One region of the Micromonospora sp. ABR4_055 genome, then DNA from elsewhere that is predicted to be linked to it. Evidence: riboswitches for the same ligand, from Rfam matches in the RefSeq annotation. Region 1 holds a riboswitch; each other region holds the start of a gene.

The links. Region 1 has a riboswitch for cobalamin ahead of ACXAHD_RS22090 (VWA domain-containing protein). Riboswitches for the same ligand answer to the same signal wherever they lie in the genome.
Region 2: linked by a shared signal. The riboswitch ahead of cobN (cobaltochelatase subunit CobN) and the one ahead of ACXAHD_RS22090 (VWA domain-containing protein) in region 1 are both predicted to bind cobalamin.
Region 3: linked by a shared signal. The riboswitch ahead of ACXAHD_RS26995 (ribonucleoside-diphosphate reductase subunit alpha) and the one ahead of ACXAHD_RS22090 (VWA domain-containing protein) in region 1 are both predicted to bind cobalamin.
Region 4: linked by a shared signal. The riboswitch ahead of ACXAHD_RS25120 (acyl-CoA thioesterase) and the one ahead of ACXAHD_RS22090 (VWA domain-containing protein) in region 1 are both predicted to bind cobalamin.

What each region holds. Positions count from the first base shown of each region.
Region 1 is NZ_JBSWXD010000107.1:1,000-8,902, reverse strand. Features, by position in the region: gene ACXAHD_RS22115 (hypothetical protein) at 1-191, opposite strand, end outside; gene ACXAHD_RS22110 (hypothetical protein) at 332-955, shown strand; gene ACXAHD_RS22105 (hypothetical protein) at 1,227-1,568, opposite strand; gene ACXAHD_RS22100 (CbtA family protein) at 1,616-2,374, opposite strand; gene ACXAHD_RS22095 (CbtB-domain containing protein) at 2,392-2,592, opposite strand; cobalamin riboswitch at 2,625-2,798, opposite strand; cobalamin riboswitch at 2,910-3,037, shown strand; gene ACXAHD_RS22090 (VWA domain-containing protein) at 3,118-5,106, shown strand; gene cobO (cob(I)yrinic acid a,c-diamide adenosyltransferase) at 5,106-5,708, shown strand; gene ACXAHD_RS22080 (cobyrinate a,c-diamide synthase) at 5,702-7,126, shown strand; gene ACXAHD_RS22075 (TetR/AcrR family transcriptional regulator) at 7,141-7,701, opposite strand; gene ACXAHD_RS22070 (DUF2277 family protein) at 7,818-7,903, shown strand, end outside.
Region 2 is NZ_JBSWXD010000023.1:3,642-11,544, forward strand. Features, by position in the region: gene cobN (cobaltochelatase subunit CobN) at 2-3,619, opposite strand; cobalamin riboswitch at 3,677-3,803, opposite strand; gene ACXAHD_RS08585 (precorrin-3B synthase) at 3,921-5,186, shown strand; gene ACXAHD_RS08590 (precorrin-8X methylmutase) at 5,186-5,821, shown strand; gene ACXAHD_RS08595 (precorrin-2 C(20)-methyltransferase) at 5,818-7,341, shown strand; gene ACXAHD_RS08600 (cobalt-precorrin-6A reductase) at 7,329-7,903, opposite strand, start outside.
Region 3 is NZ_JBSWXD010000161.1:6,888-14,790, reverse strand. Features, by position in the region: partial or broken gene ACXAHD_RS27005 (ROK family protein) at 1-791, shown strand, start outside; gene ACXAHD_RS27000 (hypothetical protein) at 802-987, opposite strand; cobalamin riboswitch at 1,083-1,292, shown strand; gene ACXAHD_RS26995 (ribonucleoside-diphosphate reductase subunit alpha) at 1,432-3,837, shown strand; gene ACXAHD_RS26990 (ribonucleotide-diphosphate reductase subunit beta) at 3,933-4,910, shown strand; gene ACXAHD_RS26985 (aminotransferase family protein) at 4,960-6,276, opposite strand; gene ACXAHD_RS26980 (aminotransferase class III-fold pyridoxal phosphate-dependent enzyme) at 6,273-7,667, opposite strand; gene ACXAHD_RS26975 (aldehyde dehydrogenase family protein) at 7,667-7,903, opposite strand, start outside.
Region 4 is NZ_JBSWXD010000138.1:8,183-16,085, forward strand. Features, by position in the region: gene ACXAHD_RS25105 (sensor histidine kinase) at 1-1,431, opposite strand, end outside; gene ACXAHD_RS25110 (hypothetical protein) at 1,814-2,209, opposite strand; gene ACXAHD_RS25115 (nitronate monooxygenase) at 2,533-3,543, shown strand; cobalamin riboswitch at 3,796-4,015, shown strand; gene ACXAHD_RS25120 (acyl-CoA thioesterase) at 4,152-4,661, shown strand; gene ACXAHD_RS25125 (GntR family transcriptional regulator) at 4,809-5,531, opposite strand; gene ACXAHD_RS25130 (ABC transporter substrate-binding protein) at 5,656-6,942, shown strand; gene ACXAHD_RS25135 (carbohydrate ABC transporter permease) at 6,932-7,837, shown strand; gene ACXAHD_RS25140 (carbohydrate ABC transporter permease) at 7,830-7,903, shown strand, end outside.

The DNA.
Region 1 (7,903 bases):
GTGCCGTCCGGCTCACCGACGAGTTCGACGCAGGCCAGGCGGACCTGCTCCGAGCGCATCAGACAGACGCCCCGGTTCGCCGGTGGCACCCCGCCCGGAAACACGATCCGCACCGGTGAGGCGTCGGTCGGGTGGTACGGCACCAACTGGGAGCGGAAGACGAAGGCCGGCCTGTCATCGGGGCGGAACACCGCGACCCCGAACCGGTAGTTGTCCGTGTAGGTGGTGCAGAGCGCCGCCTCGCCCGGGCAGCACCGTACCGAGGTCGGGGTCCGCCACGAGGCCGCTCAACTGGCCGGTGGCGCAGCCAGCCGGAGTCCACCAGTCCGTGATGGTCGGATCGCTGGTGGGGATCGGCGAAGCCGCCCATGACGGCGTCGGCGTACCTGCGGCCACCGGCGTGGCGGACACGCCGCTTGCCGACAGTCACGCCAGGGTAGCTGCCACGAGGATCATAGCGGCTGTGGTCGTCGATGGTGGGCGGCCGCTGCAGAACCCGGACCCGGATACCCCTGTCCAGCTGGCTGCGGTCCAGCGGAATCGCCTCCGCCGAGGCCGCCGCGCTGATCACTTCGGTGTTGATGGTCAGATGTTCGTGCCGTTCGGCGGCGACCAGCCGCCGCACCCGGTCGCGGGCGGCGGCCCGGCTGCCCAGGCTGCGTACCGCCGGATCGTCCGGGCCGGGCAGGTCGATGCCGTGCACGGTACGGAAATGCTGGCGCCAGACGTCCTGTCGCCGTACCGGCTGCGCTGGCCGGCGAAGCCGCGCGATGACCGGACCGGCTGGCAACGGCCGCCAGCCGGCGGCGGTCGGCACGGCCGCCGTCAGGCCGTTCAGTTCGTCGAGTGCGACCTTGACGCGTTTGCGGGTCAGCCCCAGCTCGTGGGCGAACTGACCGCTGCTGCGGGCACCGAGCATGGTCAGCGCCCGGTAGACCAGATCGGCATCGGGTGAGGCGCCCCACCGGGTCAGTGGTGCAACCGCAGTCGGGCCGTGCGTCCTGATGCTCCCCGTTCCCCGTGTCACAGCCGTCAGCTCAGCACAGTAACAACGCCGTAGGGGAGAAGCCACGGCACCGGACGGTTGCACGATTGTGCAATCGGTTCGCGCCGTACCTTGTCGAACGTGCGCCAATGGGTGACCGTGATCCGGGCAGGCGCGCGTTCGGGGGCGGCGCTTGTCGGCCGCCGGAACGCGGTGGCCGGCAAGCGACGGCACTACGCGGTCAGGACGTCGGGGCGGACTTTCCCCAGCGGGGGGCGGCGAAGCGCAGCCCGGCGAGCCGGTCCGGCGGTGCGGCCAGGCCCGGCCCGCCGGTGGCGATCCAGTCGACGACGCTCGACAGTGCCGTCTCGTCGTGCACCCCGCCGAGCCACACCGGGCGGGCACCCAGTCGGCGGGCCAACACCGCTGGCTGCACCACCACCACATTGGACCGGTCACAGGCGTTGAGGCAGTCGGACACCCGTACCGGCGCGGCCGCGCGCAGTAGGTCGAGCTGCCGGTCGTGGTCGACGTCCGGGTGTTTGCGGCGGGTGCCGCAGCAGCAGCCCCGGCAGACGGTCACCCGGGCGGGGTGCCCGGGTGCCGGTCCCGCCGGGCCAAGCTCCGCCGTCACGCGACGTTGGCGAGCGTGGGCCGCCGGTCACCGGTCCGGGCCGGGGTGAGCAGCAGTCCGAACACCACCCCGAAAACCGTCCACATCGTGGCGAGCTGCGCCAGCGAGGCGAGCCGGAACTCCCACAGCAGCGCCGCCGGGATATCGGCGGGCACGTCGACCCCGGTTGCCGGCGAGAACGCCAGCAGCAGGGCGTACCCGACGACGGCCAGCGCCGCCGCGACCACCGTCCGGTAGGGAGCCGGCCGCGCCCAGCCGGTCAGCCGCCGGTGGGTCAGCAGCGCCAGCCAGGTGACGGCGGCCGCGGCGATGATGAACGACAGATACTGCCCGGTGCGCTGGTTGACGGTGTCCGGGTCGCCGACGCCCGGCGGGTTGGCCGGGAAGTGGATCGCCGGTAGCAGCGCCACCACGACGAAGCCGAGCCCGGCGAGCAGCCCCACGCGGCGGAAGTCGTCGCGGCCGGGCAGCAGGTGCCGGGTCGCCGCGAAGACCACGGCGACGATCAACGCCAGGCACAGCGCCACCGCGACGGTGGCGACCAGCCCGCCGAGGACCTGCATGGCCCGACCGACCAACTCCTCGTCGTGGCTGTGTCCGGCCGTCCCGGTCGCAGCGCGGGCCTCCTCGACGACCAGCGCCGACTCGATCTGCGGTTCGACGATCAGCAGGGCCGCCACCGCACCTGCCGCGCCGGCGGCCGTACCGGCGAGCAGTCCGCGGCCCAGCACCGCGCGGAACGGGTAGGTAGTCATCGGAGCTTGGCCGCCGCTCAGTGGCACGGTACGCCGAGGGCGTGCCGGCCGTCGTGGGTGAACTCGTGCATGAACTCGGCGGCACCGGCCAGCACCAGCCCGTTGTCCTGCGCGACCAGGTAGATGACGACCGCCGCGACGGCGGCCAGCAACCAACCGGCGAGCGGTACGCGGATGGCGGTGGTGGTGACCTCTCCGCCGACAGAAGGTGCAGTCATGCCAGGAAATCCCCTCGTCCATGCCTCGTGGCGATGCGGTGCGTGCCACGGCCGGTCTCCTGGCTCCCGGATCGTCGCAGCCGTCCCGCCTTCCCGGACCGTCGTCGGCCCAGTGGCATGGTGGATCGGACACTTCCCGGTCACAGTGGCGAGGACCACGCCGGACTCACACCGGCTTCCCGAACACCGTGGCATGCGCAGCGTACCGCCGTCGTGACCGGCCGGGCAATGGCTGTGGCCGTGGCCGGCAACGGGACCGGCGCCACATTGACGGTGGACCGCGGGTGGGGGAGCATGACCGGCACGAGCGGTGCGCGGAGGAACCCGGTGCGAATCCGGGGCGGTCCCGCCACTGTGACCGGTGAGTCGCGTCCCCCTGAGACAGCCACTGCCCCGATGGCGGGAAGGCTCGGGACGCGACGTCGATCCGGCAGCCAGGAGACTCCGGCCGCTCGCTGGTCCACCGGTACGCGGGCGTGGACACCCGCGGGAGGGATTCACCATGCACACCTGTCGGCCCCTGCCATGACGCCGTACCCGTTCACCGCCGTCGTCGGCCTGCCCGACCTGCGGCAGGCCCTGCTGCTCGCCGCGGTGCACCCCGGCATCGGCGGAGTGCTCATCCGGGGTGAGAAGGGCACCGCGAAGTCGACGATCGTCCGCGCGCTGGCCGGGCTGCTACCGGAGGTCGACCGGGTGCTCGGCTGCCGGTTCGCCTGCGACCCGGCGGCCCCGGACCCGGCCTGCCCGGACGGGCCGCACACCGCGCCGGTGACCGCGCGTGGCGGCCCGGCCGCACTGGTCGAGTTGCCGGTCGGCGCCACTGAGGACCGGGTGGTCGGCACCCTCGACATCCAGCGGGTGCTCAGCGCCGGCGTGAAGGCGTACGAGCCGGGGCTGCTCGCCGCCGCGCACCGGGGCCTGCTCTACGTCGACGAGGTCAACCTGTTGCCGGACCATCTGGTGGACCTGCTGCTGGACGCGGCGGCGATGGGCCGGGCCCACGTCGAACGCGACGGGGTGTCGGTCAGCCACGCCGCCCGGTTCCTGCTGGTCGGCACGATGAACCCGGAGGAGGGCGAGCCGCGTCCACAGTTGCTGGACCGCTTCGGGCTGATGGTGTCGGTGGCCGCACCGACCCTGGTGGCGGACCGGGCCGAGGTGGTGCGCCGTCGGCTCGCGTACGAGACCGACCCGGTGGCGTTCGCGGACCGCTGGCAGTCCGCCGACAACCAGCTCGCACTGCGGGTACGCGATGCGCGGGCGGCCCTGCCTGCGGTCACGCTGCCCGATGCCGAGATCGACCGGATCGCCCGGATCTGCCTGGCGTACCAGGTGGACGGTATGCGGGCCGACATCGTGATGGCCCGCGCCGCCGTCGCGCTGGCCGCCTGGCGGGGCCAACCGGCGGTCACCGCCGCCGAGGTCGCCGAGGCAGCCCGGCTGGCGCTGCCGCACCGGCGGCGCCGTGACCCGCTCGACCCGCCCGGCGCCGACGAGCAGCGCCTCGACGAGGTGCTGCGTGACGAGTGCGGCGACGATCCCGATCCTCCTCCGCCGCCGGGTCCGCCACTACCGGACGGTGGGCCGCCACCCGGCCCGCCCGACTCGGACGGTGGGCCGCCACCCGGCGCGCCCGACTCGGACGCCGGCCGGCATCCTGAGCCAGCTACGGCAGACGCCGACGGTCCGGCGGTCGGTGCCGAGCAGCCGGACGGCGTACCGCCGGGCGGTCCGGCTCCGGCGGCGGCCGGGCCCGCGTACCGGCCCCGGACACTGCGGCTCCCCGGGCTCGGTGCGGGCGCGACGCCCGGCCGACGTTCGGCGGCCCACGCCGACCGGGGCCGGGTAGTCGGCGCCGGGTCGCCGACCGGACGGCCGTCGACGGTGCATCTACCGGCAACGGTGCGCGCCGCCGCGTCCCGGGGTGCCCGCCGGATCACCCCCGCCGACCTGCGCCAGGCCCGCTACGTCGGCCAGGAGGCGAACCTGATCCTGTTCGTGGTCGACGCCTCTGGGTCGATGGCGGCCCGGCAGCGAATGACGGTGGTCAAGACCGCCGTGCTGTCGCTGCTGCGCGACGCCTACCACCGGCGGGACCGGATCGGGATGATCACCTTTCGGGGTGCCGCCGCCGACGTGGTGCTGCCGCCGACCAGCAGCCACGAGGTGGCCGTCGCCAAGCTGGCGCAGCTGCGCACCGGTGGCCGTACCCCGATCGCCGCCGGGCTGCGCGTCGCCGCGGCCACCGTCGCCGCCGAGCACCGCCGGGACCCGCGCCGTCGGCCGCTGGTCCTGCTGGTCACCGACGGGCGGGCGACCGCCGGACCGGACCCGACGACGCTGGCACCGGTGCTCGCCGGTACGCCGATGGTGGTGCTCGACTGCGAGGCCGGCCCGGTGCGGCTCGGTCTGGCCCGCCGGCTCGCGGCCGGCTTCACCGCGCAGTGGCTGCCGCTGGCCGCGTTGGCGGCGTCGGGTCCGGATGTCCACGACCGGCTGAGGGCGGCCTGATGCCACAGGGAAGACCGGAACACGTTCCCGACGATGGGCTGACCACCCGGGCCCGGCGTCGCCAGCCGGTGCTCGCGGTGCACACCGGCCCCGGTAAGGGCAAGTCGACGGCGGCGTTCGGGATGGCGCTGCGGGCCTGGTCGACCGGCTGGCCGGTGGTCGTCTACCAGTTCGTCAAGTCTCCGAAGTGGAAGGTGGGTGAGGAGGCGGCCCTACGTACCCTCGGTGAGTCGGGCCGAGGGGCGCCGGTGACCTGGCACAAGATGGGGGAGGGCTGGTCCTGGATCCAGCGCCCCGGCACCGAACGCGACCACGCCGCCGAGGCCGCCGAAGGTTGGGCGCAGATCCGTCGGGACCTGGCCGCCGAGGCGTACCGGTTCTACGTGCTGGACGAGTTCACCTACCCGATCAAGTGGGGCTGGATCGACGTCGCCGAGGTGGTGTCGGTGCTACGCGACCGGCCGGGCAGCCAGCATGTGGTGATCACCGGCCGCGACGCCGCGCCGGAGCTGATCGACCTCGCCGACCTGGTGACCGAGATGACCAAGGTCAAGCATCCGATGGATGCCGGACGCAAGGGTCAGCAGGGCATCGAGTGGTAGCCGTACCCCGGGTGGTGATCGCCGCACCCGGCTCCGGCCACGGCAAGACCACGGTGGCCACCGGCCTGCTCGCCGCCTTCGCCGAACGTGGGGTCCGGGTCGCCGGGTTCAAGGTCGGCCCGGACTACATCGATCCCGGCTACCACGCGCTCGCCGCCGGTCGGCCGGGCCGCAACCTGGACCCGGTGCTGGTCGGCGAGGACCTGGTCGCGCCGCTGTTCGCGCACGGTGTCGCCGGCGTCGATCTGGCCGTGATCGAGGGCGTGATGGGTCTCTACGACGGCCGGGTGGGTGCCGGTGACGTCGGTTCCACCGCGCACGTCGCGGCGCTGCTGGCCGCGCCCGTGCTGCTGGTCGTCGACGCGGCCGGGCAGAGCCGGTCGGTGGCTGCCCTGGTGCACGGCTTCCGGTCGTTCGGTCAGGTCCACATCGCCGGGGTGATTCTCAACCGGGTCGGCTCCGACCGGCACGCACAGGTGCTGCGGGACGCCTGCGCGGAGGTCGGCACCCCGGTGCTCGGGGTGCTACGTCGACAGCCGTCGGTCGACACCCCCTCGCGGCACCTGGGTCTGGTGCCGGCGGTCGAACGCACCGCCGAGGCCCGCGCCTCGGTCGAGGCGTTGGCGGCGCTGGTCGCCGCGTCGGTCGACCTGGACGCCGTGGCGGCGGTGGCGCGCACGGCGGCCGTGATGACGGTCGAACGGTGGTCTCCGGCGGCTGCCGTCCACGATGCCCCCGACCTCGGTGCCGGGGTGGGCGCCGGCGGGCAGCCAGGACCGGCCGACGGCCGACCGGTCGTCGCGGTCGCCGCCGGCCCGGCGTTCAGCTTCGGCTACCCGGAGACCGTGGAGCTGTTGACGGCGGCCGGGGCCGAGGTGCGTACCGTCGATCCGGTCCGTGACGAGCAGCTGCCGGTCGGCACGGCGGCGCTCGTCGTCGGCGGCGGCTTCCCCGAGGTGTACGCCGGTGAGCTGAGCGCCAACGTCGGGTTGCGCTCGCAGGTGGCGGCGGTCGCCGCCACCGGAGCGCCGGTCGTCGCCGAGTGTGCCGGCCTGCTGTGGCTGTGCCGCACCCTCGACGGGGCCCCGATGTGCGGGGTGCTGCCGGCGGACGCCCGGATGACGTCCCGGTTGACCCTCGGCTACCGCGACGCGGTGGCGCTGAACGACAGCGTGGCGCTGCCGACCGGCAGCCGGTTGACCGGGCACGAGTTCCACCGCACGGAGGTGTCGCCGCGCGCTGGCGCGGCACCGGCCTGGGGGTGGCGGGGGGCCGCGCCGGAGGGTTTCGTCGCCGCCGGGGTGCACGCGTCGTACCTGCATCTGCACTGGGCGGCACGGCCGCGGATCGCGGCCCGGCTGGTCGCCGCCGCGCGCCGGCGGTTACCCGGCCCGCGTCACCCCCCGGTCGGGCCCTGACGGTCGGGCCCTGATCAGTCGCGCGGCATGCTGGTGACGACCATCGCGATGAGCCGGTCGTACGTCTGCTCCAGGTCCTCGGGCAGGCCGAAGCCGCCGGCGACCTCCAACGCGACGAAGCCGTGTACGGTCGCCCGTAGACAGCGGGTGGCGTGGACGGCTGCGGCCGGGTCCAGCCCGTAGCCGCGCAGTACAGCCAGGAACACCTCCAGCAGCCGGGTGCCGGCGGCGGCCGTGGCCGGCTCGCGCAGCGGGTCGGCGGGCATCGCCGCCCAACGGGCCGGATACCGACGTACGTAGCCGCGGCTGGCGCGCATCAGCGCGGCGACGGCGGCGTCGCGGCTCAGCCCGAGGGTGTGCCGGGTGAGTTCGTCGGCGACCTCGTCGAGCACCCGTACGGCGACGAGGGTGCGCAGTTCGGTGAGTCCGCCGCCGACGTGCTTGTAGAGCGACGGGGCGGCGACGCCGACCCGGCCGGCTAGTGCGCTGAGCGTCAGCGCGTCGAGGCCGTGCTCGTCGATGAGGGCGATCGCGGCGTCCACCAGGGCGTCCGGGGTGAGTCCGACCCTAGGCACACCGGCCGCCGAGACAAGGCGGTATGCTAACTTGCATAGCCATAAGGCTATTTATGCTAGCTAGTGATGTCAACTCGGGTTCCCGTGACGACGCCGGGTCAGGCACGATGGAGCCCATGTGCCGAAGCATCAAGACACTGCGTGAGCCGTACACCCCGGACGTGACCGTCGCCGACATCGAGGCCGCCGCCCTACAGTACGT
Region 2 (7,903 bases), on a different contig from region 1:
GTCACCCGGCGCGGTCCTCCAGGTCGCCCTCGGTCCGCAGGAACACCTCCCGCAGCCCGTCCAGCACCGCCGGGTCGGGGTACTCCCACAGTTTGCGGTCGGCCGCCTCCAGCAGCCGCTCGGTGATGCCGTGCAACGCCCACGGGTTCGACTCGGTCAGGAACCGCTGATTGACCTCGTCGAGCACGTACGTCTCGGCCAGTTTGTCGTACATCCAGTCGGCTACCACCCCGGCGGTGGCGTCGTAGCCGAACAGGTAGTCGACGGTGGCGGCCAGCTCGAACGCCCCCTTGTAGCCGTGCCGGCGCATCGCCGCCAGCCAGCGCGGGTTCACCACCCGGGCCCGGAAGATGCGAGCGGTCTCCTCGTGCAGGGCGCGGGTGCGCACCGCCTCCGGCCGGGTGCTGTCGCCGACGTAGGCAGCCGGGGCCGACCCGGTCAACGCCCGGACGGTGGCGATCATGCCGCCGTGGTACTGGAAGTAGTCGTCGGAGTCGGCGATGTCGTGTTCGCGGGTGTCGATGTTCTTCGCCGCGACCGCGATCCGCCGGTACGCCGACTCCATCTGGTCGCGGGCCGGCGCGCCGTCGAGGTCCCGGCCGTAGGCGTAGCCGCCCCACACCGCGTACACCTCGGCCAGGTCGGCGTCGTCGCGCCAGTTGCGGCTGTCGATCAGCTGCAGCAGCCCGGCACCGTAGGTGCCCGGCTTGGAGCCGAAGATCCGCATGGTGGCCCGCCGGGTGTCACCGTGGGCGGCCAGGTCGGCGCGGGCGTGCGCGGCGACGAAGTTCACCTCGTCGGGCTCGTCGAGGGCCGCGACCAGTCGGACCGCGTCGTCCAACATGGCCACCACATGCGGGAACGCGTCGCGGAAGAAGCCCGAGATCCGCACCGTCACGTCGATGCGCGGCCGGCCCAGCTCCTCGGCCGGGACCACCGTGACGCCGGTCACCCGCCGCGACGCCTCGTCCCACACCGGCCGTACGCCGAGCAGCGCCAGCACTTCGGCGATGTCGTCACCGGCGGTCCGCATCGCCGACGTGCCCCACACCGACAGTCCCACCGAGCGAGGCCAGTCGCCGGCGTCGGCCCGGTAGCGGGCCAGCAGCGACTCCGCCATCGCCTGCCCGGTCTCCCAGGCCAGCCGGCTCGGCACCGCCTTCGGGTCCACCGAGTAGAAGTTGCGCCCGGTCGGTAGCACGTTGATCAATCCACGCAACGGCGACCCGCTCGGCCCGGCCGGCACGTACCCGCCGGCCAGCGCGTGCGCGACGTGGGCCAGCTCGTCGGTGGTGCGGGCCAGCCGGGGGACCACCTCGGTCGCCGCGAAGTCCAGAATCCGGGTGACCAGCGCGGCCCGTCCGTCGGCGCCGAGCACGCGCTTGGCGACCTCGGCGACGGCGTCCGACCGCCAGCCGTGCTCCTCCATCGCCGCGACCAGCTCCCGGGCGGTCGCCTCGGCCGCGTCGGTGTCGTCACGGTCGGTGCCGGACTCGTCCAGGCCCAGCGCCTCCCGCAGGCCGGGCAGCGCGGCCACCTGCCCGGCCCACATCTGCCGGGCCCGCAGCATCGCCAGCACCAGGTCGACCCGGGCCGCGCCGACCGGCGCCGACCCGAGCACGTGCAGCCCGTCACGGATCTGCACGTCCTTGATCTCGCAGAGCCAGCCGTCGACGTGCAGCAGGAAGTCGTCGAACTCGGCGTCGTGCGGCCGGTCGTTCAGACCGAGGTCGTGGTCGAGCCGGGCGGCCTGGATCAGCGTCCAGATCTGCGCCCGGATCGCCGGCAGTTTGGCCGGGTCCAGTGTGGCGATGTTCGCGTGCTCGTCGAGCAGCTGCTCCAGCCGGGCGATGTCGCCGTAACTGTCCGCCCGGGCCATCGGCGGCACCAGGTGGTCGATCAGGGTGGCGTGTGCCCGGCGTTTGGCCTGGGTGCCCTCGCCGGGGTCGTTGACCAGGAACGGGTAGATCAGCGGCAGGTCGCCGAGGGCGGCGTCCGGCCCGCAGTCGGCGCTGAGTCCGACCGTCTTGCCCGGTAGCCACTCCAGGTTGCCGTGCTTGCCGACGTGCACCACGGCGTGCGCGCCGAAGCTGTGCTCCAGCCACCGGTACGCGGCCAGGTAGTGGTGACTCGGCGGCAGGTCCGGGTCGTGGTAGATGGCCACCGGGTTGGCCCCGAAGCCGCGCGGCGGCTGCACCAGCAGCACGATGTTGCCGGTACGCAGCGCGGCCAGCACGATCTCGCCGTCCGGATCCCGGGACCGGTCGACGTACAGCTCGCCCGGCGGCGGACCCCAGTGCCGTTCGACCTGTTCCCGTAGCTCGGTCGGGAACTCGGCGTACCAGCGACGGTAGTCGGCGGCCGGGATGCGCACCGGGTTGCCGGCCAGCTGCTCCTCGGTGAGCCAGTCCGGGTCCTGCCCGCCGGCGGCGATCAGCGCGTGCATCAACGCGTCGCCGTCGCCGTCGGCCAGCCCCGGCAGCGCGTCGGGGCCGTCGGGCGGCCCCACGTCGTAGCCGGCGTCGCGCAACGTCGACAGCAGCGCCAGCACACTGGCGGGGGTGTCGAGCCCGACCGCGTTGCCGATCCGGGCGTGCTTGGTCGGGTACGCCGACAGCAGCACCGCGATCCGTTTGTCGCCCGCCGCGATGTGCCGCAGCGCGCCGTGGCGGACGGCGATCCCGGCCACCCGGGCGGCCCGCTGCGGGTCGGCGACGTAGACCGACAGCCCGTCGGCGTCGATCTCCTTGAACGAGAACGGCACGGTGATCAGCCGGCCGTCGAACTCGGGGATGGCCACCTGGGTGGCGGCGTCCAACGGGGACAACCCGTCGTCGGTGGCCGCCCAGGTCTGGCGGGAGCTGGTCAGGCAGAGTCCCTGCAGGATCGGCACGTCCAGTTCGGCGAGCGCGCCGACGTCCCAGGCGTCGTCGTCGCCCCCGGCGGAGGCGGTCGCCGGCCGGGTTCCGCCAGCGGCCAGCACCGTCACCACCAGGGCGTCGGCCTGGCGCAGGGTGGCCAGCAGCTGCGGGTCGGGCGAGCGCAGCGAGGCGCAGTAGACCGGCAGCGCCCGACCGCCGGCGGCGTCGACCGCGTCGCACAGGGCGTGCACGAAGCCGGTGTTGCCGGCCAGGTGGTGGGCCCGGTAGTAGAGCACCGCCACGGTCGGCTGGCCCGGTCCGGTCGGCACGTTCGGGCGTTCCAGTACGCCCCACTCCGGGGCCGGCCGCGGCGCGGCGAAGCCGTGCCCGGTGAGCAGCACCGTGTCGGACAGGAATCGGTGCAGTTCGGCCAGATTGGCCGGGCCGCCGTGGGCCAGATAGGCGTGGGCCTCGGCGGCCACCCCGGCCGGTACGGTGGACAGCTCCATCAGGGCGGCGTCGGGTGCCTGTTCGCCGCTGAGTACCACCACTGGGCGTCCGTCGGTCAGCAGCGCGTCCAGTCCGTCCGGCCAGGCCCGGCGGCCGCCGAGCAGCCGGACCACCACGAGGTCGACGTCGGCAAGCAGGGGCGTGAGGTCGTCGACCGACAGCCGGGCCGGGTTCGCCAGGCGCCAGTCGGCACCGCTGGCCCGTCCACTCAGCAAATCAGTATCTGAAGTGGACAGAAGTAGCATCATCGGACGCCTGGTCCTCCCTCGGGGTCCGCGCCCCGGGTCGTCGGTCGCGGCGACCGGAGTCTCCTGGCTCCCGGATCGAGGCTCGCCCCGGCCTTCCCGCCCCGTGGATCGGGGCCGTGGCCGTCGGTGGGGTCCGCTCCCCGGTGACAGTGGCGGGACCGCGCCGGAATCACACCGGCTTCCTCCACTTGCCGCCGCAGTTGGCTACCGACCACTGTCACGACCCGGGGACGTTTCGTCAAGGTGTGATCTATTCGCCGCGAGGGCGTCGCCTCCCGTGGCAGCCCGTAGTATCCGCCGCGTGTCCGCCTCGCCGCTGCCGCCCGTCCGGGGCGGCCCCGATGCCTGCCCCGGCACGCTGGCGCTGCATCCGGCCGCCGACGGGCACCTCGCCCGGGTCCGCTGCCCCGGTGGGCTGCTAGCCGCCGGCCAGCTGACCGTACTGGCCGCCGCCGCCCGTGACCTCGGTGACGGACACCTGGAGCTGACCAGCCGGGCCAACGTACAACTGCGGGGGGTGGCCGCCGACGCCGCCGGGGTGCTCGCCGGCCGGCTGAGCGCGGCCGGGCTGCTGCCCGCACCCGGACACGACCGGGCCCGCAACATCCTCGGCTCCCCACTGGCCGGTGTGGACAGTGTGCCTCGGTGGGACGTCGCGGCGCAGGTCCGCGCCCTCGACGCGGCGATCTGCGCACAGCCACAGCTGACCCGCCTCTCCGGCCGGTTCCTGTTCGCCGTCGACGACGGTCGGGGCGCCACCGTCGCGGCGCGCCCCGACGTGGGCCTGCTGCCCGGGTCGGACGGCCGGGTCGGTATCCGGCTCGCCGGGGTCGACCACGGCCTACGGACCACGCCGACCGACGCGGTCCGGGTGGCGGTCGCCGCCGCCCGGATCTTCCTCGCCGACGAACGTGCCGTGGCCGGCACCATCTGGCGCATCGGCGACCTCGCCGCCGCCGAACTGGCACGGTTCGTCGCGGCGCTCGCCACCACGCCGGGCGTCCACCGGGTCGCGGCCGACCCGCCGACCGCACCGCGACGGTCCGGCGTACCGCCGGTGGGCGTGCTGCGCCGCCCCGACGGCGACCAGGCACTCGTGCTCGCCGTACCGCTGGGTCAGCTCACCGCCGCGCAGGCCGACCTGCTCGCCGCCGCCGCACCGCAGGCGCGGATCACCCCGTGGCGGACCGTGGTGCTGCCTCGGCTCACCGACGCACCCGGCTGGGCGCGCCGGCTGCACCGTGCGGGTCTCGACACCGACCCCGGGTCGCCGTGGCTCGGCGTCACCGCCTGCGCGGGCCGTCCCGGCTGTGCCCGGTCGCGGGCCGACGTACGGGCCGACGCGGCGGCGACGCACGCCGGCCGGCCGGCCGCGGCCAGTGGGGCGCACTTGCCGGTGCACTGGATCGGCTGTGAGCGCGGCTGCGGCACCCCAGCGGGACCGGCGCTGCGGGTCCTCGCCACCGGCGACGGCTACCAGGTGAGCGCGCCCGGCCGCCCCACCGTCCACGTCCTACCAGGGGCGGCGCTGGCCGCCGCCGTCCGCACCGCACGCGAGGAGCCGTGATGGACCACGTCCGCGACGGGGCCGAGATCTACCGGCAGTCGTTCGCCACCATCCGCGCCGAGGCCGACCTGAGCCGGCTCACCGCCGAACAGGCCCGGGTCGCCGTCCGGATGATCCACGCCTGCGGGATGGTCGACCTGGTCGACGACCTGGTCTTCTCGCCGCAGGTGGTGGTGGCGGCCCGGGCCGCGCTGCGCGCCGGCGCGTCGATCCTCTGCGACGCCACGATGGTGGCCGCCGGGGTCACCCGACGCCGGCTGCCGGCCGCCAACCCGGTGCTGTGCACCCTGTCCGATCCCCGGGTGCCTGAGCTGGCCGATCGGCTGGGCACCACCCGCAGCGCTGCGGCCGTCGAACTGTGGGGCGACCGCCTCGACGGCGCGGTGGTCGCCGTCGGCAACGCACCGACCGCGTTGTTCCGACTGTTGGAGCTGGTCGACGCCGGTGCCGGCCGGCCGGCGGCGGTGCTCGGCGTACCGGTCGGCTTCATCGGCGCCGCCGAGTCCAAGCAGGCTTTGATCGACCATGGCGGACTGGAACACCTGGCGGTCCGGGGACGACGCGGCGGCAGCGCGATGGCCGCCGCCGCACTCAACGCGATCGCCAGCGACGACGAGGGACAGGTGGGCAGATGAACGCGCGTCGCGGCGGCCCGGGTCGGCTGTACGGCGTCGGCCTCGGCCCCGGTGACCCGGAACTGGTCACCGTGAAGGCGGCCCGGCTGATCACCGCCGCCGATGTGATCGTGCACCACAGTGCCCGGCACGGCCGCAGCGTCGCCCGGTCCATCGCTGAGCCGTACCTGCGCGCCGGACAGATCGAGGAGGCGCTGGTCTACCCGGTGACCACCGAACGCAGCACCCACCCCGGCGGCTACCGGGCGGCAATGGACGAGTTCTACGCCGACTGCGCGCGACGGCTGGCCGCCCACCTCGACGCCGGTCGGACCGTGGTCGTGCTCGCCGAGGGCGATCCGCTGTTCTACGGCTCCTACATGCACCTGCACAAGCGGTTGGCGCACCGCTACCCGACCGAGGTGGTGCCCGGGGTCACCTCGATGAGCGGGGCAGCCGCCGCACTCGGCCGGCCGCTGGTCGAGGCCGACGAGGTGCTGACCGTCCTGCCCGGCACCCTGTCCGGTGCGGAGCTGACCCGACGGTTGGCCGACACCGACGCCGCCGCCGTACTCAAGCTGGGTCGGACCTTCCCGGCCGTCCGCGACGCGTTGACCGTCGCCGGCCGCCTCGACGACGCCTGGTACGTCGAGCGGGCCAGCACCGTCGGGCAACGCGTCGCGCCGCTGGCCGACGTCGACCCGGCGACCGCGCCGTACTTCTCTCTGGCGTTACTGGCCAGCCGTCGCGGTGGCACTGTCGCGGCGAGCGCCGCCGACCCTGCTCGGTCCGGCGGGGGAGAGGTGGTGGTGGTCGGCCTCGGCCCGGCCGGCCGGGACTGGATCACCCCGCAGGCGCAGGCCGCCCTCGCGGCCGCCGACGACCTGGTCGGCTACGGACCGTACCTGGACCGGGTGCCGGCCAACCCCCGGCAACGCCGGCACCCGTCGGACAACCAGGTCGAGGCGCAGCGCGCCGCCCACGCGCTGCGGTTGGCGGCCGACGGAGCCCGGGTCGCGGTGGTCTCCTCCGGTGATCCCGGGGTGTTCGCGATGGCCACGGCGGTGCTGGAGGTCGCCGCCGAGCCCCGCTGGAAGGACGTGCCGGTCCGGGTGCTGCCCGGGGTGACCGCCGCCCAGGCGGTGGCCAGCCGGGTGGGGGCACCACTCGGGCACGACTACTGCGTGCTGTCCCTGTCGGACCGGCTCAAGCCCTGGCCGGTGATCGAACGGCGGCTGCGCGCCGCCGCCCGCGCCGACCTGGTGATCGCGATCTACAACCCGGCGTCGCGCAGCCGGACCTGGCAGCTGGCCAGGGCCCGGGACCTGCTGCTGGAGCACCGGTCGGCACACACCCCGGTGGTGGTGGGCCGCGACGTCGGCGGTCCGGGTGAACGCGTCGACGTGGTGGCGTTGGCCGACCTGGATCCGGCCATGGTCGACATGCGGACCCTGCTGATCGTCGGCTCGTCGGCGACCCAGGTCAGCCACGACGGCGCCGGGCCGCCGGTGGTGTTCACCCCACGGCGCTACCCGGGCTGAGCGCCCGCCGCCGCGCCCAGCCCGATCAGCCAGGTAAGGGCGGCGCCGACGTCGTTGACCGTCGGCACGGGTGGCGCGGCGGCCCGGTCGACCATCAGCACCGGGAGTCCGAGCTCGCGCGCGGCGACCAGTTTGGCGGACGTCTCGTCGCCGCCGCTGTCCTTGGTCACCAGCACGTCGATGGCGTGCGCGCGCATCAGCGCCCGCTCGCCGTCCACGGTGTACGGGCCGCGGTCGAGCAGCAGCACCCGGTCGGCGGGCAGCGGCGGCTGCGGTGGGTCCACCGTACGGATCAGGAAGAAGATCCCGGCCAGCGGCGCGAAAGCGGCCAGACTCTGCCGACCGGTGGTGAGCATCGCCCGGGTGCCCAACCGGGGCAGGGCGGCGGCGGCCGCGCCCAGGTCCGGCACCCGGTGCCAGACGTCGCCCGCACCGGCGACCCAGCCGGGCCGGCGCAGCACCAGCAGCGGCGTACCGGCCAGCGCGCAGGCCCGCACCGCCGAGGCGGAGATCCGGGTGGCGAACGGGTGGGTGGCGTCGACCACCGCGCCGATGCGCTCGT
Region 3 (7,903 bases), on a different contig from region 1:
GCGAGGTCGGGCGGGAGGCGGCGCGGACCCCGGTCGCCTGCGGGGTCGGCACCGCCGGCACCGTCGACCCGGCGGGTCGGGTCGCCCACGCCACCGACACCCTGCCCGGCTGGCGGGGCACCGACGTGCGGGCGGCGTTCACCGCCGCCCTCGACCTGCCGGTCGTGGTGTCCAACGACGTACACGCGATGGCTGTCGGCGAGGCATCCTGCGGTGCCGCCGCCGACGCCCGGGACGCGCTCGTCGTCGCCGCCGGCACCGGGATCGGCGGCGCGATCGTGGTCGGCGGCGAGCTGGTGGTGGGCCGGCACGGGTTCGCCGGCAGCGTCGGGCATCTGCCGGCCGCCCGGCACTTCGGCCGACGCTGTGGCTGCGGCGCGGTCGACCACGTCGAGGCGTACGCGGCTGGTCCGGCGATCGCCGCCGAGTACGCGGCCCGGACCGGTCGCGGCGCACCGCCGCCGCTGGAGGAGGTCGCGGCGGCGGCCGCCGCCGGCGACCCGGTTGCGGTCGAGGTGACCGATCTGGCGGCCCAGGTGCTCGGTGCCGGGTTGGCCACCGCCGCCAACCTGTTGGACCCCGAGGTGGTCGTCCTCGGCGGCGGCGTGGTCGGACTCGGTGACCGGTTCGTCGCGGGGGTGCGCGCCGCGCTGCACACGGCGGCGCTGCCCGGCATCGACCGGCTGCCGGTGCGGACCGCCCGGCTCGGTAACGCCGCCGTGCTGGCCGGTGCCGCGCTGCTCGCCCGCCGGGTCAGCGCCGGTCGAGCCGGCCAGGTCAGCGCCGGTTGAGCCGGCCAGGTCAGCGCCGGTCGAGGTCGATGACTGGCTCGGCGCCAGCCGCCATGCCGCCACCTCCTCCGCCGACCCCGTCGCCACCGCTGGCACCGGGCCGCAGCCCGGTCGCCTGGATGCTGAGCATGCCGACGACGAGGACGAGGAGTCGGCCGAGCATCGCCCCGTGCCCACCCCACACCACGGTTCTCACCCGACGGACCCTCCTCCGCGTACCTGGCAGCGACCTGACGTCGCGACACGCCGAACACAGTATCTGGTGTTGCGTCTTCTGGCTCGCACCCATATATGGTGTACCTCGCAGCTGGTTCGACCACCCCTCGGCGGTGGTCGAGGCAAGAGGGAACCCGGTGTGAGTCCGGGACTGCCCCGCAGCGGTGAGTGGGTACGACCGCCGTCACCGAGCACTGGACCCGTCGCGGGTCCGGGAAGCGACGGCCAGTAGGCACGAACACGGCGCCCACGAGTCCGAAGACCTGCCAGCGTGCCGCACGCGACGCGTGCGGCGGTCGAAGGCCGCGCGGGACGGCCGACGCCGACGACCGGTCGACACCCGGCGGAGCAGCCGCCAGGTGGGTGACCGGCGGCGTCCTCCCCGCGTGTCCGTCGACCGGTGGACAGGCATGAGGAGGGGGACATGACGACGATTCACGACCGGGCCGCGCCCGACACGGCCGCGCCCGACCGCACGGTTGCCGAGCAGCGCCGGCACGCGATGCAGGTGCGCAAGCGCAACGGCGACACCGAACCGGTGGACGTCAACAAGATCGTCAAGGCGGTCGAACGCTGGGTCACCGACCTGGACGAGGTCGATCCGCTGCGGGTGGCGACCAAGACGATCAGCGGACTGTACGACGGAGCGACGACCGCCGAGCTGGACAAGCTGTCGATCCAGACGGCGGCGGAGCTGATCGGCGAGGAGCCGCAGTACTCGAAACTGGCGGCCCGGCTGCTCGCCGCCTACGTGGACAAGGAGGTCCGCGGCCAGCAGGTGGCGAGCTTCAGCCAGTCCATCCGCTACGCCCACGGCCTCGGGCTGATCGGCGACGACACCGCCGCGTTCGTGGCCCGCAACGCCCGCAAACTCGACGACGCAGTGGACGTCGACGGCGACCGGCGCTTCGAGTACTTCGGGCTGCGTACGGTGGCCGATCGCTACCTGCTGCGGCATCCGCGCACCCGGCTGGTGGTGGAGACGCCGCAGTACTGGCTGCTGCGGGTGGCCTGCGGGCTGTCCCAGACGCCGGCCGAGGCGATCGACTTCTACCGGCTGATGTCCAGCCTGGCCTACCTGCCCAGCTCACCGACCCTGTTCAACTCGGGCACCCGGCACACCCAGATGTCGTCGTGCTTCCTGGTCGACTCGCCGCGCGACGAGCTCGACTCGATCTACGAGCGTTACCACCAGGTGGCGAAGCTGTCGAAGTTCTCCGGCGGGATCGGCATCTCCTGGTCGCGGATCCGTGGCCGGGGCGCGCTGATCCGGGGCACCAACGGCAGGTCGAACGGCATCGTGCCGTTCCTCAAGACCCTCGACGCCGGGGTCGCGGCGGTCAACCAGGGCGGCCGCCGCAAGGGCGCCGCCTGCGTCTACCTGGAGCCGTGGCACCCGGACGTCGAGGAGTTCCTGGAGCTGCGGGACAACACCGGCGAGGACGCCCGGCGCACCCACAACCTCAACCTGGCCAACTGGATCCCGGACGAGTTCATGCGGCGGGTCGAGGCGGACGCCGACTGGTCGCTGATCGACCCGTCCGACGCACCCGAGCTACCCGACCTGTACGGCGAGGCGTTCGACGAGGCGTACCGCGCGGCGGAGAAGAAAGCGGTCCGGACGGTCAAGGCCCGCGACCTGTACGGGCGGATGATGCGCACCCTGGCGCAGACCGGCAACGGCTGGATGACGTTCAAGGACGCCGCGAACCGGCTGTCCAACCAGACCGGCGCGCCGGGCAACACGATCCACCTGTCCAATCTGTGCACCGAGATCCTCGAGGTCAACAGCGACACCGAGACCGCGGTGTGCAACCTCGGGTCGGTCAACCTCGGCGCGCACGTCACCGCCGACGGCGTCAACTGGGACAAGCTGCGCGCCACGGTCCGTACCGCCGTGGTGTTCCTCGACCGGGTGATCGACATCAACTACTACCCGGCGGCGCAGGCGGCGGCGTCGAACCCGCGGTGGCGGCCGGTCGGGCTGGGGCTGATGGGCCTGCAGGACGCGCTGTTCGCGTTGCGGCTGCCGTTCGACTCGTCACAGGCTCGGGAGCTGTCCACCCGCGTCCAGGAGGAGATCTTCCTGACCGCGCTGGAGACCTCCGCCGGGCTCGCCGAACGGTTCGGCCCGCATCCGGCGTACGCCGAGACCCGCGCCGCCCGGGGCGAGCTGCACCCGGACCTGTGGGGGGCCGAGCCGGGCCAGCCCGAGCGGTGGGCCCGACTGCGGTCGACGATCGACGCACACGGCCTGCGGAACTCGCTGCTGGTCGCGATCGCGCCGACCGCCACGATCGCCTCGATCGCCGGCTGCTACGAGTGCATCGAGCCGCAGGTGTCGAACCTGTTCAAGCGCGAGACGATGTCCGGGGAGTTCCTCCAGATCAACACCTACCTGGTCGGCGAGCTGAAGGCACGCGGGCTGTGGACGGCACCGGTCCGGGAACAGATCAAGCGGGCCGAGGGGTCGGTGCAGGGCGTCGCGAACGTGCCCGCCGACGTGCGGGAGCTGTTCCGTACCGCATGGGAGCTGCCGCAACGTGCGTTGATCGACCTGGCCGCCGCCCGTGCCCCGTACATCGACCAGTCGCAGTCACTGAACCTGTTCCTCAGCGCACCGACCATCGGCAAGCTGTCCTCGATGTACCTGTACGCCTGGAAGTCGGGGCTGAAGACCACCTATTACCTGCGGTCGCGTCCGGCGACCCGGATCCAGCAGGCCACGGTCGGTATCGCGCCGACCGCCGGGCCAGTCGTCGCGACCAGCGACGACGACGCGTTGGCCTGCTCCCTGGAAAACCCCGAAAGTTGTGAGGCCTGCCAGTGACCACCGTTTCCGAAACCAGCAGCGCAACCGCGACCGCCGCCGCCAGCGACGCCGCGACTGGCGTGGGTCGGCAGCAGCTGCTGCTCGACCCCGGCATGGATCTGACCCTGCGCCCGATGCGGTACCCGCAGTTCTTCGACCGGTTCCGGGACGCGATCAGGAACACCTGGACGGTGGAGGAGGTCGACCTGCACTCCGACCTCGCCGATCTGGCCAAGCTGTCGCCGGCCGAGCAGCACCTGGTGTCCCGGCTAGTGGCGTTCTTCGCCACCGGCGACACCATCGTCGCGAACAACCTGGTGCTCAACCTCTACCAGCACGTCAACTCTCCGGAAGGCCGGCTCTACCTGTCCCGGCAGCTGTTCGAGGAGGCGGTGCACGTCCAGTTCTACCTGAACCTGCTGGACACCTACGTGCCGGACGAGCGGGAGCGGTTCGCGGCGTTCGCGGCGGTGGAGAACATCCCGTCGATCGCCCGCAAGGCCGAGTTCTGCTTCAGGTGGATCGACTCGATCTTTGAGTTGCGGGAGCTGCGTACCCGCGCCGACCGGCGGGCCTTCCTGCTGAACCTGATCTGCTTCGCCGCCTGCATCGAAGGGCTGTTCTTCTACGGCGCATTCGCGTACGTGTACTTCCTGCGGTCCCGGGGGCTGCTGCACGGCCTTGCCTCGGGCACCAACTGGGTGTTCCGCGACGAGTCGATGCACATGGCGTTCGCCTTCGACGTGGTGGACACGGTCCGCGCCGAGGAGCCGGAGCTGTTCGACGCCGAGATGGAGGAGCAGGTCAGGCAGATGCTGGCCGAGGCGGTGGAGTGCGAGGTGCAGTTCGCCGCGGACCTGCTCGACCAGGGCGTGTCCGGGATGTCATTGGCCGACATGCGGGAGTATCTGCAGCACGTCGCCGACCGGCGGCTCGCGGTGCTCGGCATCGAGCCGATGTACGGGTCGAAGAACCCGTTCGCCTTCATGGAGCTGCAGGACGTGCAGGAGCTGTCCAACTTCTTCGAGCGGCGGGTGTCGGCGTACCAGGTCGGGGTGACCGGCTCGGTGACCTTCGACGACGACTTCTGACCCGCGTACCGGCCCGGGCCGGCGGGGCCGGCTGTTCCGCGAAGGTCGGCTACCCCGCCTCGGCCCGCTCCGTCACGGTGCGGATCGCCGCCGCCGTGCCGACCGCGATCTCCTCGACCTCGTCGGCGGAGACGACCAGCGGCGGGCCGAGCAGGATCACGTCACCGTTGACGCCGTCGGCGCAGCCGGTACCGCTGTAGAGCAGCAGACCGGCGTGCCGGGCGGCGGCGACGACCCGTTCGGCGACCCGGGCGGTACGGGCGTACGGCCGCGCGGTCTGCCGGTCGGCGACCAGTTCGACGCCGACCAGCAGGCCGCGACCGCGGACGTCCCCGACGTACGGCGAGTCGGCCAGTTCCCGGCGCAGGGCCCGGCGCAGCGACTCGCCGGCCCGCCGGCCGGCCGTGACGAGGTCACGCTCCCGCAGCACCCGCAGCACCGCCCGGCCGGTGGCCGCCCCGACCAGGTGGTGCGAGTAGGTGAACCCGTGGGTGAAACCGGTGCGCGCGATCGTGTCGTGCACCGGGCCGGCGGCGACGGCCAAGCCCAGCGGCCAGTAGCCCGAACTGGCCCCCTTCGCCGCGACCAGGATGTCCGGGCGTACGCCCCAGTGGTCGACGCCGAACCAGGTGCCGGTGCGGCCAAAGCCGGTCATCACCTCGTCGGCGATGAGCAGCACTCCGTACCGGCGGCAGACCTCGGCGACGGCCGGCAAGTAGTCGTCCGGCGGGACGCAGGCACCCAGCCCGGCCCCGGCGATCGGCTCGGCGATGAACGCCGCGACCGGCCGGGCCCGGCACAGCTGCGCCAGCGCCGCCGCGTGCCGCGCCCCGCAGCCGACCGGATGGGTGTCCGGGAACGGGCAGCGGTACTCGTACGGGGTCGAGGTGTGCACCGCCTGCCCCAGCCACGGCAGGTACGGCGCACGCAGCCCGGCCCGGCCGGAGACGTCCAACGCGCCCCGGGAGTTGCCGTGGTAGGAGCCGACCCGGCCGACGACGAGGTGCCGGTCCTCGCCCCGGGCCAGGTGGTAGGCGCGGGCCATCTTCAGCGCGGTCTCTACCGCCTCGCTGCCGCCGGAGACCGGGAAGACCAACGGATCGTCCATCGGCAGTACGGCCGCGAGCTCGGCGGCGTACTCCTCCAGCACGTCGGCGCGGAACATCGAGCCGTGCGCGTACGCGACCGCGCCGGCCTGCTCGGCCTGCGCCCGGACCACCTCGGTGACGCCGTGGCCGATGCCGACGACGATCGCCCCGGCGGCCGCGTCGAGGTAGCGCTTGCCGGTGGTGTCCCACAGCTGCGCGCCGAACGCCGAGGCGATCCGTGGCGCGTCGTCGGACACCCGGCCGAAGACGTGGCTCATCCCGGTACGGCGACGGCCCCGCCGGCTGCGATCTCCCCGCCGGCTGGGGCCTTTCCGTTGCCGGCGACCTTTCCGTTGCCGGCGGCCTGCATGTCGGCGGCAACCTCGGCGACGGCGGCGCCGAACAGCCGCAGACCGGTCTGCGCCTGGGCCCGGGTGATCACCAGGGGCGGCGACATCCGTACCGCGTTGACGCCGGCCTCCAGCACCAGCAGGCCGCGACTGAACGCCGCCTGCTGTACCTGGCCGGCGATCTCGCCGGTGGGGAACTCGACGCCGATCATCAAGCCGACCCCGCGCACGTCGACGAGTAGCTGCGGGTACGCCTGCTGCAGTTCGCGCAGCCCGGCGAGCAGGAACTCACCCTGCTCGGTGGCGTTGTCGAGCAGGCCCTCCTCCTGGATGACCCGCAGGGTGGCGAGGCCGGCGGCGCACGGCACCGGGCTGCCGCCGTAGGTGGAGCCGTGCGCGCCCGGACCCCAGGCCTCCATCAGCTCGGACCGGGCCAGGAACGCGCCCAGTGGCAGGCCGGAGGCGATGCCTTTCGCGCTGATCAGGATGTCCGGCTGTACGCCGGTGTGCTCGATCGCCCACATCCGGCCGGTGCGGCCCATGCCGCACTGCACTTCGTCGGCGACGAGCAGGATCCCGTGCCGGTCGCAGATCCGCCGCAGCCGGGCGAGCCAGCCGGCCGGCGGCACGATGAAGCCACCCTCACCCTGGATCGGTTCGACGAAGATCGCCGCGACCTCGCTCGGATCCACCTGGTGCTCGAACAGCACCTCCTCGATGAAGTCCAGCGAGGCTGGTGCGTAGGGCGCGTGCAGCACGCCGGGCAGCAGCGGGCCGAATCCCTTGTGGTACTTGGACTTCGACCCGGTCAGCGTCATCGCCCCGTAGGTGCGGCCGTGGAACGATCCGTAGAAGCTGATCACGTACTGCCGGCCGGTGGCGTACCGGGACAGCTTCAGCGCGCCCTCGACGGCCTCGGCCCCGGAGTTGGTCAGGAAGACCCGTACCGGCCCGTCCATCGGCGCGGTCGCGGCCAGCGCCTGGCACATCTGGCCGTACAGCGGCAGGTAGAAGTCGCTGGCCGAGTAGTGCAGCAGGGTCGCGGCCTGCTGCTGCACCGCTTCGACGACGCTCGGGTGGCAGTGGCCGGTGGAGGTGACCGCGATCCCGGCGTTGAAGTCGAGGAACAGGTTGCCGTCGACGTCCTCGACGACGGTACCGTGGCCGCGCCGGGGCGCGATCGCGTAGGCGCGGGGCAGCGACGGGCTGGTCACCGCTTGGTCGCGGGCCAGCACTTCGCGGGCCTGCGGTCCGGGCAGTTCGGTGACCAGGTGCGGTTGCGGGCGGTCCGGGTCGAACCAGTCGGGGATCGTCGTCATCAGGCCACCACCGTCTGCGACTGCTCGCGGAGGAACTGCTGGAGGTAGTACGGTCCGCCACCGGCCTTGCCGGTGCTGCCGGAGCCCTTCCAGCCGCCGAACGGCTGCACCCCGGGCCAGGCACCGGTGGTGGCGCCGGCCGGCCGGTTGACGTAGACGACGCCGGCTTCGATCCGGTCGAGGAAGTGGTCGATCTCGCCCTGGTCGGTGGAGAAGAACCCGGCGGTCAGGCCCAG
Region 4 (7,903 bases), on a different contig from region 1:
ATAGAACAGGGAGACTATCAAGATGGCCCCGCCGACCGATCCGTACAGCGGCCACCGCAGGGCCTCGCGGGTGACCAGCAGCATGGAGCCTGCCAGGAATCCGCCCATCGAACCCCAGGGAGCGCCGATCCAGAGCAGCGGCAGGGCGGTGACGACCGCCTGACCGGCGAGGCTGGCAGCCAGGAGGTGACGGGGCCAGGTCCAGGTCCTTCGCAGTGAGTAGAGAATCTGGACTCCGACGAGGGTGGCGACGCAGGCCGCGAAACCGATCAGGCCCGGCAGGCCCGGCTGCCCAGGCAGGATGTTGATGACCATCAGCAGCGCGTATCCGGAGAAGACCAGGGCGGTGATCGTCCTGGCGACCCGCCGATGCCACCGGGAAGCTTCGCTGCCGGCGGCAGGGGGGACCACCGGCGTCACATCGGCCTTGCCCGTGGCGTGCCCTGCCGGGACGGAGGGCGCCGGTACGGTGACGAAGAGCCGGAATCTTCCACCCTCGACGGTAGAGACGAGCTTCCCGCCGAGGGGTTCCAACCGTTCGGTCAGATTGTTCAACCCGGAGCCGCTGGGTGCGTGTGCCTGACCTTCGGGATCCACCCCGTCGTTCTCGATCAGCAGTCGCACCTGCCCGGCCACCACCGAGGACCTGATCTGGCACTGTTGTGCCTTGCTGTGCCGTAGCGTGTTCGTCGTGGCTTCGCGTAGCACGATGGCGAGGACCGTGTCGATCTCCTCAGGCAGTTCTGGAACCGTCACCTCGACTTCCACCTGCACCTCTGCGGCGGTGAGTAGCCCTCGGGCGGCCTCGACCTCCGCCGCCAGCGACATCCGCCGACCCTCGCCGGCGACCATCCGCACGTCTACAAGGGCCCGATGGGAGATCTGCAGCACGTCCCGTAGCTCACGCTGGGCTCGGTCGGTGGCGACCGGCAGGAGCCGGTAGGCCAGCTCGCTCTTGAGCATGGCTGCCGACACATTGAACCCGAGTAGGTCGTGCAGGTCACGAGCGACCCGGAGCCGTTCCTGAGCCACCGCCATCCAGGCCAGCTCGCCCCGGGCCGAGTGGACCGTTGCGACCAGTGCGACGAGGGAGCTGATGCCGTAGACCACCAGGCCGGTGAGCGCGGAGAAGTACACCCCGTAGGCGATGTGGACTCCCGCGAGCCCTTCGGCCCGCAGGAGGACCAGCACCCCCAGGACGACCCCGGCGGCGACCCACCAGCGCCATCGGTGGGGCAACGCCAGCAGGGCCGACCCGGCGAGGAAGCCTGCGAGGGCACCTGCCTGCGGACCCACCCAGAGAAACGGGAGGAAGGTGACGACGGCCTGAGTGCTCAGAGTGGCTGCCCGTACCTGTGGCGCCCAGGTCAACGGGTCCCGGGTGGAATGCGCGATCTGCAGCACGAAGGCGGCGGCAAGACAAAGGACCAAACCGAACAGCGGCGGACCTTGTATCCCGGCGGCGATAACTGACAGAAGTGTGTTCAGTGAGTAACCGAAAAGTACGGCGAAGATCACCGCTCGGGAAATCCGTGAAGCGGTAAGCCGGCCCGATTGATTCGGGGATAAGTGGGCAAATAGGTCGCTGTCGGACAGATCAGCCGAGGTATGGAACGAAGGGCTCGAATCCCTGCCTACCACGACACTATTCCCCCGGGCTTCGCTACATTGGCACCGACCGGTGTGTAGTACCGCACAGCAAACCAGGCATAGTTTCCCCTGTCAAGCTCGTTGATCGCCCGGCGCGATGGGAGAGTCTTGTCCACCGGCCGGGCTTGCTACCGTGGCGAGTTGGCGGGATTATGACAGTGGGCTATGCGTCGGGCAGCTTCCCAAAGCTGTTGTTGTAGGTCTTGCCCCTCTTGGGGTGGGTGAATTTCAGGGCGGACCAGGTGCTGTCGACGCTGAGGCAGGTGCTCTCGACCAAACCGTGGTTATAGCCGATATGAATGACCTTCGGAAGGGTCAGGTCGGTTCCGAGCTGCTTGCTCTTGGGCCACGAAACCCAGAATGTGCCCGTTGCCTTGAGATGGGATTTGAGCCGGGGAAAGACCTCGTTCAGATCGGTGCCGGAGATGGTGAACAGATGGAGGTAGTCGAATTCCCCGGTCAGTTCGTCGGCGACCTCGATGGCCGGTAGCTCGATTGCTTCGAGCGCTGTCTGCGGGGCGTTGACGAAGAACGCCCGCGCGCCCTCCTTGACGCCCATCTTCTGTGACACTGGCCTTGGCATGGCGACTCTCCCTCTGGTTGGCCCTCGATGATGCCCCGATACCAAAAATTATATCGATAAGCCCTCGTTATCGAGATCGAAGCGTCGGTCCGCCCGGATCGCCGGCATCGCCTCGGAACTATCCGCCGCAGCATGCCAGACGGTGTCGATGGACAGTCGTGCCCGTCAGCGGCTCAGCTTGGTACCTTGGGGAGCCTCCCGGGGCACCCCACCCCGGCTCAGTTCGCCGGTCGCCACGGCGGCGCCGGCCCTGACATGGCATCCGGATGCACGTCTCCAGGCCAGGGAGGGAAAGACCGATGGATATCGAACTACCGGTGGTGGCAGCCCCCATGGCGGGGGGCCCGAGCACCCCTGCCCTGGTACTCGCCGCGGTTCGGGTGGGTGGGCTGGGGTTCCTCGCCGGCGGGTACCGGACCCCGCAGGCCCTGATCGAGGACATCGCGGCGGTACGGCCCGCAGGGCGGGGACGGTTCGGGGTCAACCTCTTCGCGCCGAACCCGGTCCGGATCGATCCGGCAAGCTACGCCCGGTACGCGGATCTGCTGGCCGGCGAGGCGCAGCGATACGGGGTGGCGCTGCCCGCCTACCCGGTCGAGGACGACGATCACTGGCCGGACAAGGTGGACCTCCTGCTGGCCGACCCGGTACCGGTGGTCAGCTTCACCTTCGGTATTCCGCCAAGGTCTGTGTTCGCCGCCTTCCGGCGGGTGGGTACCCGTACCGTTCAGACTGTCACCTCGGTCGAGGAGGCCAACGCCGCTGCGGAGGCCGGGGCCGACGAGCTGGTGGTCCAGTCGGCGGCTGCGGGCGGTCACTGGGGCACCCTGACCCCGACGCGACCACCCGCGACGATCTGCCTGCCCGACCTGGTGGCAGGAGTCCGGCGGTCGGTGGGCCTACCGCTGATCGCGACAGGGGGCCTCGCCGACCCAGGCCAGGTCGCCGCGGTCCTGTCCGCCGGGGCCGGTGCGGTGATGGTGGGGACCGCCCTGCTGCGGGCTGACGAGGCCGGCACCTCCCCGGTGCACCGGGCCGTCCTCGCCGACCACGGGGGCCGCACGACGATCGTCACCCGAGCCTTCACCGGCCGGCCGGCCCGCGCCCTGCGGAACAGGTTCACCGACCGGTTCAGCGAATCGGCACCGATCGGCTATCCGGCCCTGCACCACCTGACCGGTCCGGTGCGCCGCGCCGCGGCGAAAGCGGGGGATCCCGAGTCGGTTCACCTGTGGGCCGGCACCGGCTTCCGGTCTACCGCGGCTGGCCCCGCCGCTGACATCCTGGAACGGCTGGTCGGGCGCGGGTGAGCGGCAGGGGTACGGCCCTGCTCGGATCGCTCGAACGCAACTGGTGACGGGTCAGGTAACGATCGTCCCGTGACGCGCCGTGCGGGTGCTGGTCCGGGTGGTGGGGTGCCGACAGGGTGTCCGGCTTCTCGGCTGTTCGACATACCTGGGCAGCGGCTCACCTGCCCCGTCCGCGTCGTGCCGGTGAGACGGTCCGCACACCCCGCGCCGCAGACCGCATCACCCTTCCACACAGTGGGACGACGGCCCGCTATCATCGGCGTCAGCGCTGGTTCGCCCCGCCCGTCGGGAAGGGGCGTCGTAAGAGGGAACCCGGTGCGAATCCGGGACTGCCCCGCAGCGGTGAGCAGGAACGACCGCCGTCACCGGCACTGGGCGCACCCGCGCCTGGGAAGCGACGGCCAGTAGGAGACCGGACCCCGGTCCGGACGCGCCCGCGAGTCCGAAGACCTGCCCGCGCCGCACACACCGACCGGGTGTGTGGCGCCACCGGTCTCGCGGGTGGGCCGGGCGGACCGCGTACCTTCGGGCCCGCATGCCCGCGTGCCCGCAGGTCGCTGTGGTCTGCCCCCCTCCGTGGGTCACGACCACCTCGAAGGACGTTCCCCGTGCACGACACGACTCTGCCGAGCCGCCCACCGTCCGCGTCACGGCTGACCCTGTCGCAGATCATGGACCAGCACCACACCAACCTGATGGGCACCGTGCACGGCGGCCGGATTCTGAACCTGATCGACGCCGTCGCCGGTGTGGTCGCCGCCCGCCATTCCGAGGGCCCGGCCGTCACCGCCGCAATCGACGAAACCGCCTTCCTCCAGGCAGTACGGGTCGGCGATGTCGTGCACGTGGACGCCCGGATCACCTGGGCCGGCCGGTCCTCGATGGAGATCGCCGTGACAGTCACCGCTGACCGGTGGGACCGCGCCGTCCCACCCACCCTGGTGGCCACCGCCCACCTGGTGATGGTCGCCATCGACGACAACGGACAACCGCGACCGGTACCCGCACTGTCGCCGGAGACCGACGACGACCGCCGTAGGTACCAGGAGGCGCAGATCCGGCGCGAGCATCGCCTGACGCTGCGTCGGGCCCTTGCCAGCGAGGCCGGTCTGGCATGAGCGAGTCCAGGTTCGTGTCGGGTGGAGCGCCCAGATCCGGCTCTGGTCGCTGACCTGCGGGTTGGAAGTCTGTCATCGCGCGTGACGGTGCGCACCGCCGGCGGGCGGCCGGACGGTGCCGGGCAGTCAGCCGGTGGAGAGGGGTTGTCAGGCGGTGCCGTCCGTGGTCGGGCGGACCACCTCGATCTCGAAGGCGTAGCGGTCGCCCCGGTACGTCGACATGGCCCGTTCCACCGGGCGGTCCCGCTGGTCGTAGGCTGTCCGCTCGACCAGCAGGGCCGGGCTGAAGGCCGGGACCTGCAGCAGGGTGGCCGTCGCCTCGTCCAGGACCGTGGCCCGGATGGACTGCTCCGCCCGGACGAGCCGGATGTGGTAATGGTCCCGGAGCAGGTCGTAGAGCGAGTTGTCGAACGGCCGGTCGAGCAGCTTCGGGACGAGCGCCGCCGAGAGATAGGTGTGCTCGATGCACATCGGGACGCCGTCGGCGATCCGGACCCGCTCCAGGTGCACGACCTCGTCCGCCGGGCTCAGGCCCAGCGCGAAGCCGACGTTCGCGCCGGCCGGTATCGACTCGGCGGTGCGCAGGTGCGAACCTGGGGTCAGTCCACGGCGACGCATGTCGTCACTGAATGATGTGAGCTCGATGCTCTTCGTGATGGCTGGTCGGGCCACGAAGGTGCCGGCGCCGCGTACCCGGTAGACGAGCCGCTCGTTTTCCAGGCGTTCGAGGGCCTGACGCACGGTCATCCGGCTGACGCCGAACTCCTGGGCCAGATCGCGCTCGGTGGGCAGTCGCTCGTCCGGGGCCAGCTCGCGTTCGATGAGGTTCTGCAGGTGGCTGCGGAGCAGCTCATGCTTGGTCGCGGTCATCCGAGGTGTCAGCTCCAGGGGCGGCTGGTCTAAACCAAAATGATACTAGCGCGATGCTGCCTGCCGGTCTACGCTACCCGCACTGACAATTGGACTAGACCAAAGATGATCTTTGGAGGTGCACGTGAGACGCGAATCTTTCCGGCGGGCCACCGCCGCGGCGGTGGCCGGCGTACTCGCCACAGCGCTCGGTGCCTGTGGCGACTCGGACGGCGGCGGCGACAAGGTCGAGGTGGTCTTCTCCTACCTGTGGGCCGGTGCGGAGGCCGAAGCGCTCGAGGAAATCATCGCCGACTTCAACGCCAGCCAGGACCAGATCGAGGTCCGGGGGGTCTCCAACCCGGACTTCCAGAAGCAGCTGACGTCGATGTCCGGCGCGCAGGGCAGGTTCGACATCTCCGACCACTTCGGCAACGGCGTCGGGGCCTGGGCCAGCAAGGGCATCCTGGCCCCGCTGGACGACTTCATCGAGGCCGACGGGCTCGACACCGCCGACTTCGTGCCGGCGGCGATGTCCCAGATGCAGTACGAGGGCCAGACCTACTCGATGCCGATCGCCCTGCACGCGCAGATGCTGATGTACAACAAGAAGCTCTACGCCGAGGCCGGCATCGACGGTCCGCCGGAGACCACCGAGGAGTGGGCGGAGCAGATCGCCAAGCTCACCAAGCGGGACGCCGACGGCACGATCACCCAGCTCGGCTACGCCAACGCCGAGATCAACACATCGTTCACCACGCTCGGGTTCATGTTCGGCGGGGCCTGGGACGATCAGTCCGGCCGGCCCACCCCGGCCGACCCCGGCAACGTCGCCGGCCTGGAGTTCTACACCGGGAACATCCCCGGCACGTACGGGGTGGCGGAAGTCCGCGACTTCACCTCCGGCTTCGGTGAGTACGCCTCCGCGCAGAACCCGTTCTACGTCGACAAGGTGGCCACGATCATCGACGGCGAGTGGCAGTCGGTGTTCATCGACAAGTTCGCCCCCAACCTGGACTGGGGTGTGGCGCCGCTGCCGTACCCGGCGGCGCAGCCGGAACTCGCCGGCACCACCCAGGTCACCACCAGCACGCTGTTCATCCCGCGTAACGCCAAGCACCCCGAGGAGGCGTGGGAGTTCATGAAGTACCTGCTGTCCGAGGACGCGATGGTCCAGTTCACCTTGGCGCTGGGCAACCTGCCGGCCCGGATTTCGCTGCTCGACGACCCGCGCTACGACACGCTGCCGCAGTTCTCGACCTGGCTCGACGCCCTGCGCAGCCCGAACGCCCAGTCGCTGGCCAGCACGCCGTGGTCCGCCGAGTACACCAGCGACCTCGGTCAGGCCTTCGACGACATCGCCCAGCAACGCACGTCGCCCGCTGAGGGACTCGCCGACGTGGCGGACAAGGCCAACTCCTATGCCCCGTAGATCCACAACCTCGCGGCGCCAGCTCCGGTTGGGGCTGGCGTTCGCGAGCCCCTGGCTGGTCGGCTTCGTGGTGCTGATCCTCGGACCGATCGTCGCGTCGGGGTACTACAGCTTCACCGACTTCAACCTGTTCCAGCCGCCGACCTTCGTCGGCGTCGACAACTACCGCACCATGGTCGCCGACGAGCGGTTCACCAGGGCACTGTTCAACACGCTGTACCTGACCGTGTTCGGCGTACCGCTCGCCCTGGCACTGTCGCTGGGGTTCGCGCTGGCGCTCAATTCGCGGGTACGCGGCCTGCCGATCTACCGGGCCATCGTCTACCTGCCGACGATCATCCCGATCGTGGTCAGCGTGTACGTCTGGCGTTGGCTGCTCAACGCACAGTACGGCTACTTCAACCGGATTCTCGGCCTGCTGCACCTGCCGCAGCCGAACTGGTTGGAGGACCCGACGTTCACCAAGCCGGCGATCATCCTGATCGGGCTGTGGATGGTCGGCGGCACGACCGTCATCTACCTGGCCGCGCTCAAGGACGTGCCGAGTGAGACCTACGAGGCGGCGCTGGTCGACGGGGCCGGGCCGTGGCAGCGGTTCCGGGCGGTGACCTGGCCGGCGATCAGCCCGGTGACGCTGTTCCAGCTGATCGTCGGGCTGATCACCAGCCTGCAGATGTTCACCCAGCCCTACCTGCTGGCGCAGACCCGGCTCAACGCGGCCGCCGGCGGTCCCGACGACTCGCTGCTGACCTACGGGATGTACGTGTACCAGAACGCGTTCGTGTTCCTGAAGATGGGCTACGCGTCGGCGCTCGCCTGGGTGCTGTTCCTCGTCACGCTCGCCGTCACCGCGGTCCTGATGCTCACCTCGCGTCGATGGGTTCACTATGGATAGAAAAGCGCGGTTCGCCGGCCGCCACGCGCTCGTCTGGGCGATCGCGCTCGGCATGCTGTTCCCGTT